2 regions of the Cellulomonas wangsupingiae genome follow, and region 2 is predicted to be linked to the other one. Evidence: predicted binding sites of a transcription regulator. Region 2 holds the regulator's gene; the other holds the start of a gene.
The links. Region 2 encodes Rex, which represses fermentation and respiration genes when NADH is low (regulators of the CRP and FNR family bind a similar motif). Its sites were predicted from a motif close to CTTGTGAANNNNTTCACAAG; they were not measured.
Positions count from the first base shown of each region.

Region 1: a site for Rex is predicted at 1,512-1,531, ahead of mqo (malate dehydrogenase (quinone)). Genes of this name have one in related genera too.

Region 1 is NZ_CP101989.1:2,142,294-2,145,691, forward strand. It holds gene NP075_RS09935 (App1 family protein phosphatidate phosphatase) at 1-1,090, shown strand, start outside; gene NP075_RS09940 (hypothetical protein) at 1,101-1,313, opposite strand; gene mqo (malate dehydrogenase (quinone)) at 1,575-3,065, shown strand; gene NP075_RS09950 (hypothetical protein) at 3,070-3,387, shown strand; gene NP075_RS09955 (DUF2277 domain-containing protein) at 3,390-3,398, opposite strand, start outside.
Region 2 is NZ_CP101989.1:3,074,184-3,077,581, reverse strand. It holds gene NP075_RS14255 (HAD family hydrolase) at 1-579, opposite strand, end outside; gene NP075_RS14250 (glutaredoxin family protein) at 649-927, shown strand; gene NP075_RS14245 (redox-sensing transcriptional repressor Rex) at 982-1,677, shown strand; gene NP075_RS14240 (YceI family protein) at 1,757-2,326, opposite strand; gene NP075_RS14235 (MarR family winged helix-turn-helix transcriptional regulator) at 2,454-3,035, shown strand; gene NP075_RS14230 (histidine phosphatase family protein) at 3,082-3,398, shown strand, end outside.

The DNA of each region.
Region 1 (3,398 bases), 930 kb from region 2:
GAACCCCGACGGCAGCCCGGTGCAGCAGCTGCACGTCGCCGCACGCCTCGAGGACCGGTTCGACGCCGCGGTGGCGCGCGTCCTTCGTCGCCGCGGCTGGACCGTGCGGGTCATCGGCTACGCCGGGTACGGGTCGGGTGGTCGCGTGCGTGTCCTGGCGCGCACGCTGCTGGCCTCCCCGAACGTCCGTCAGCGTGACCTGCCCGACGCGGGCGCCGGAGCCCAGACGGGTGAGCGCCTCGCGCCGCCGGTGCGCGGGTGGCGGTCGTTCTTCACCGCACCCGTCGCGGGTGCCACCGTCGAGGTGACGATCGCCGGTACCACGCACCGCCTGACGGCGGATCGTGGCGGCTACGTCGACGCGATGGTCGAGGCAGACCTCCCCCCGGGATGGCACGACGTCGAGCTGACGTCGCTGGACGACGCCCGCACCACGGCGCGGATCGTCGTGGTCGGGCCCGAGCCGACGGTCGGCATCGTCAGCGACATCGACGACACGGTCATGGTCACGCGCCTGCCGCGTCCCCTGGTGGCGGCGTGGAACGTCTTCGTCCGGCACGAGAGCGCCCGCGAGGCGGTGCCGGGCATGTCCCGCCTGTACCGCGAGCTGCAGGCCTCGCGGCCCGACTCCCCCGTCGTGTACCTGTCGACGGGCGCGTGGAACGCGGCACCGGCGATCGGGCGGTTCCTGCGGCAGCACGACTACCCCGCCGGGCCGCTGCTGCTGACGGACTGGGGACCGACCAACACCGGGCTGTTCCGCAGCGGGCAGCGGCACAAGGTGGCGCAGCTGCGTCGGCTGTTCGCCGAGATGCCCCAGGTGCGGTGGATCCTCGTCGGCGACGACGGCCAGCACGACCCGCAGATCTACGCCGGCGCGGTCGCGCGGCACCGCGACCGCGTGGAGGCCGTGCTCATCCGCCAGCTGACCGCGGGCGAGCACGTGCTCTCGCACGGTCTGCCCACGGCCACGCCGGAGCAGGAGGAGCAGCAGGACCGGGCGGACGACGTCCCGGGCGTCGAGGTGCTGCTGGGAGCGGACGGCGAGGAGCTCCTGCGCCAGGCGCGCGCGGCCGGCCTCACGGCCTGAGGCCTCGGTGTCAGAGACGCTCGGGGTCGTCCCACTCGTCGCTCGACGCGATGGCCTCGTCGTCGGGCTCGAGCTCGGACGCCCGCAGCGAGCGGGGCGCCCGCGCGGCGTCACCGCCCGCGCGGGCGTCCGCCGTCCCGAGCTCCGCGTCGGTCAGCGGCTGGTCGGCGAGGCGGTGCGCCGCGGGGTCGGACGTCAGGTCGCGCGAACGGTGGGGGCTCATGCACCGGTTCTACCCCGGGACGGGCTCCGTCCGCACCCGCTCGACGCCCCTCACCCGCGTGTCGCCCGCGCGGCGAGGGCGTGTCGCCCGCCGCCGTGGACACACGCGACCGGCCCCGCGCAGGACGGCCCGGACGGGAGCCACTGCCGACGCACCGTGCATCGGACCAGGTCACGGGCGCGCATGTGACGAAAGTCCCAGGAGACAAACATCACATGACTTGGGCTGGGACCGCCCCGGAGCCCGACCTAGCATCGCCGCGTGGCACCCCGAACGCACGACACCGCGGCCGACGTCGACGTCCTCCTGGTGGGCGGGGGCATCATGAGCGCGACGCTCGCGTCGCTGCTCGGGTCCCTCGAGCCGGACTGGCGCATCGAGATCCACGAGCGCCTGGACGCCGTCGCCCTCGAGAGCTCGAACCCGTGGAACAACGCGGGCACCGGGCACGCGGCGCTGTGCGAGCTCAACTACACCCCGCAGCGGCCCGACGGCACCGTCGACGTCAGCAAGGCCGTGAGGATCAACGAGCAGTACGAGCTCTCGCGCGAGCTGTGGCACCACCTGGCAGCCGCCGGCCGTCTGCCCGGTGCGGCGGACGCCGTCTCCACGACACCGCACATGACGTTCGTGCGGGGTGCGGCCGACGTCGAGTTCCTGCGCCGCCGCTGGGAGGCCCTGCGCGCGCACCCGCTCTTCGCCGAGATGGAGTTCACGACCGACCCCGCGGTCATCGAGCGGTGGGCGCCCCTGCTCATGGCGCAGCGCACGGACGACGAGCCGGTCGCCGCCACGCGCGCCACCTGGGGCACCGACGTGGACTTCGGCTCGCTCACCCGCGCGATGCTGACGGACGCCACCACCCGCGGCGCGCGCCTGCACACGAGCAGCGAGGTCACGCGCCTCAAGCGGCTGCGCGACGGCCGGTGGCGCGTCACCGTGGCCGACAGGCGCTGGAACGGCGGCCCCCCGCGCACCGTGACGGCGCGCTTCGTGTTCGTCGGCGCCGGCGGCGGTGCGCTGCACCTGCTGCAGCGCGCGCGCATCAAGGAGATCCGCGGGTACGCCGGCTTCCCCATCAGCGGCCAGTTCCTGCGGACCACGCGTCCTGAGATCGTCGAGCAGCACCGCGCGAAGGTGTACGGCAAGGCCGCGATCGGTGCGCCGCCGATGTCCGTGCCGCACCTCGACGCGCGCGTCGTCGACGGTGGCCGCGCGCTGATGTTCGGTCCGTACGCCGGCTGGTCGATGAAGTTCCTCAAGCGCGGGTCGTGGACCGACCTGCTGCGGTCGGTGCGGCCCGGCAACCTGGTCCCGATGCTGGCCGTGGGCCTGCGGAACGTCGACCTGCTGACCTACCTGGTGCGCGAGGTGACGGCGTCGGACACGGCACGCCTGCGCTCGCTGCGCGCGTACATGCCCTCGGCCCACCCCCGCGACTGGGAGCTCGTCACCGCCGGTCAGCGCGTCCAGGTCATCAAGCGTGGCAAGGGTGGCGGCGTCCTGGAGTTCGGCACCGAGCTCGTCGCCTCCGCCGACGGGTCGATCGCGGGCCTGCTGGGGGCGTCCCCGGGTGCGTCCACCGCGGTCGCCACCATGCTCGACCTGCTCGACCGCTGCTTCCCGGAGCACGCGGAGACCTGGCGCCCGCGCCTGCACCAGATGATGCCGAGCCTCGGGGGCGCCGAGTGGGACGCCGCGATGGAGCTCCACCAGCTCGTGGACGACGGGACGCTCACGGGCGGACACTGACCTCGTGCACGACGACGACACGACGCCCGACCCGACCACCGCGGAGGACCTGCCCCTGCCCGTCAGCGCGCCCATGCGGCACGCCAAGGTGCGGGCGTTCACGGACCACACCACCGTCGGCCAGGTCGTCGTCGACCCGGACGGAGCCGTCACCATCGGCTGCGCCTGCGGCATGACGCTGACCAACGGCCCCGGCTGGTCCCTCGACGAGCACATCCGGCTGCACCGCGCCGAGGCGCGCTACCTCGCGCTCTCCGCCGTCGCGCCCGAGGGCATCCCGCGCCTGGTGGCTCGCCCTGCGGAGGCGGGCGCGCAGGCCTGAGGTCAGCCTGC
Region 2 (3,398 bases):
CGCACGGACCGCGCTCGCCTTGGCCTCGCCGTGCAGCAGGTCCCCGACGAGGCGCCCGGTGTAGAAGCCGTCCCGGTGCTCCGCGACGGTGCCGAGCGCGCCGCTCGCACCGAGGCGCCGCGCGATGAGCTCGCCGATCTCGACCGGCGTCGCCGTCACGAGCCACACGGCGTGCCCCTCGGCGAGGTGCGCGTCGAGCAGGGTCTGCGTCCCGGGGTAGATGCGCAGGCTGAGGACCTCGTCGTAGACGTCCTCGGCGATCGCGGTCACCTCGGCGACCGAGTGCCCGCGCATGATGTCCAGCGCCCGCGCGCGGACGTCGTCGATCTGCTCGCGGTTCTCGCCGAAGGCCCGGTAGCGGGCCTGCTCCCACGCGAACTTCAGCAGGTCGTGCTTGCGGAAGAACCCGCGGCGGTACAGGCCGACGGCGAGGTGGAACGCGCTCGCCCCCCGGATGATCGTGTTGTCCACGTCGAAGAACGCCGCCACGCGCGTGCCCTCGGGCACCAGCCGTGCTCTCGGTGTCTCCACCGTGGCGGCGACCACGGTGTCGTCGCCCGTCCCGTCGCCCGCGTGCATCCGGACACTGTAACGAGCGCGGCCGCACGCCGGGCGACCGTCCGCCCCCGTGCGGGTTAGCGTGGCGGCGTGAGTCGGACGACGGCGCCCCGCGTGGTGCTCTACGGACGGGCCGGGTGCCACCTGTGCGACGAGGCGCGGTCGCTCGTGGAACGGGTCTGCGCGGACGTCGGGGCGACGTGGGCGGAGGTCGACGTCGACGTCCCGGCGCCGGACGGCCGGTTGCCGGCCGACGAGCTGGGCGACCTCGTGCCCGTCGTCGACGTCGACGGCGTGCGGCGCGGCTACTGGCGCATCGACGAGACCCGGCTGCGGCGGGCTCTCGCGGCGGGCGGTGCCAGGCCCTAGCGTGTGACACCAGGCGCCGGGGCCGTCCCCGGTGACGCGGGTACGGAGGGTCGTGTGGGCGTTCGGCGCACCTCGGGACGAGACGGCGTCCGGCGTGCCGCGCGCGAGGCCCAGGCGGTTCCGCACGCGACGGTCGGCCGGCTCCCGGGCTACCTGCGGGCGCTGGAGGAGACGGCCGCGGACGGCGCCGTCCTGACGTCGTCGGACGAGCTCGCGGCCCGGGCCGGTGTGACGCCCGCGCAGCTGCGCAAGGACCTGTCGTTCCTCGGGTCCTACGGTCGGCGCGGCGTCGGCTACGACGTGGGCCACCTGCGCGAGCAGATCACGGTGGCGCTGGGGCTCGCGGACGTCCGCCGCGTCCTGCTGGTGGGCGTGGGGAACCTGGGGCACGCGCTGGCGAACTACGCCGGCATCGCCGAGCGGGGGTTCGTCCTCGTGGGGCTGGTCGACGCGGACCCGGCGGTCGTGGGCACCACCGTGGCGGGGCTCGTGGTCGAGCCGGCGGCCGACCTGGCCGCGGTCGTCGCGCGCACCGGTGCGACGATCGCGGTGCTCACGACGCCGGCGGCCGTCGCCCAGCGCGTGTGCGACGAGCTCGTCGCGGCCGGCGTCGTGGGGGTGCTGACCTTCGCCCCCTGCGCGCTGCGCGTGCCGCCCCACGTGGACGTGCGGGCGGTGGACGTGGCCTCCGAGCTGCAGATCCTGGCGTTCCACGACCGGGCGCGCAGCGTCGGCGGGGGGGTGTCGTGACGGTGCCCGGACGCCGCGAGGGCGCGACCGAGCGGGTCGCGCCCTCGGGCGTGGGTGCCGGGCGGTGCCGGCGGGTGGCTCAGGCCGCCTTGATGGCCGAGACGTCGAGGTCGATGCGCACCTTGTCGCCGACGAGCACGCCGCCGGCCTCGAGCGCGGCGTTCCACGTCAGGTCGAAGTCCTTGCGGGAGATGGTCACGGTGGCCTCGAAGCCCGCACGCGTGTTGCCGAACGGGTCGACGGCCGTGCCGTTGAACGTCGTCTCGAGCTCGACCTCGCGGGTGACGCCGTGGATCGTCAGGTCGCCGACCACGACGTGCTCGGAGCCGCTCTCGCGCACCGCGGTGGACGTGAAGGTCCAGTCGCCGAACTTCTCGACGTCGAAGAACTCGCCGCTCTTGAGGTGGCCGTCGCGGTTGGCGTCGCCGGTGCTGACGGTCGTGGGGTCGAGCGTGACGGTCACGGACGACGCCTCGAGGTCCTCGCCGACGGTCAGGACGCCCGAGGTGACCGCGACGGTGCCGCGGACCTTGGAGATGCCCGCGTGGCGGACGGTGAACGACGCCTCGGTGTGCGAGGGGTCGATGTTCCAGGTGCCGGCGGTCAGGCCGGTGGGGAGAGCGGTCGTGCCGGTGGGGAGAGCGGTCATGGGGTCCTCCGTAGGGTCGTGGTGGGGGGTCCGCACGTCGGACCAACGGGTTCGTTGACTCGACAAGTATTCGGTGATTGATCTTTCTACTACAGTGCACGGTGAGCCGCAACCCCAGGAGGACGACGTGCCGACCCGCAGCTCGACGGCCAAGGTGCAGCCGGACGACGCCGGCCCGCCCGACGCCACCCCTGCCACCCCGTCCGCCCCCGACGACGTGCGCTGGCTCTCGGAGTCCCAGCAGAAGCACTGGCGGGCGTTCCGCGACGGCACGGCGCTGCTCTTCGACGTGCTCGCACGCGAGCTCGACGACTGCAGCGGGCTGTCGCTGGGGGAGTACGAGGTGCTCGTCCGCCTGTCCGAGGCGCCGGGGCACGCGCTGCGCATGTCCGAGCTGGCCGACGACCTGGCGCACTCGCGCAGCCGCCTGACGCACACCGTGGCCCGCATGGAGCGCGACGGCATCGTCCGACGCGAGCCCGCGCGCGACGACGCGAGGGGCGTCAACTGCGTGCTCACCGAGCACGGCTGGCAGGTGCTCGTCGCCGCGGCACCCGGGCACGTCGAGTCGGTTCGCGCCCACCTCGTCGACGTGCTCGACGACACCCAGCTCGCCGCGCTCGGCGTCGCGATGCAGGTGGTCGTCGAGCACCTGCGCGCACCGGCCGGTGCCCCCGCCGCGCCCGACGGGGTGGGGCGGCCGCGCTGAGCCCGCCGGGTGCCGGGCACCCGGAAGACTTTGCGAGACTGTGCACATGGTCGCCACGACGGTCCACCTGCTGCGGCACGGTGAGGTCCACAACCCCGACGGTCTCCTGTACGGCCGGCTGCCCGGCTACCGGCTGTCCGAGCGCGGGCAGCAGATGGCCGAGCTCGTCGCCCGCACGCTGGCCGGGGCGCAGGACGCGCCGCGCCGCGACGTCGTGGTCGTCACCGCGTCGCCGCTGCAGCGCGCCCAGGAGACGGCCGCTCCCATCGCGGCGGCCTTCGGGCTGCCCGTCGGGACCGACGACCGGCTCGTCGAGGCCGCCAACCACTTCCAGGGCATGACCTTCGGGGTGGGCGACGGCTC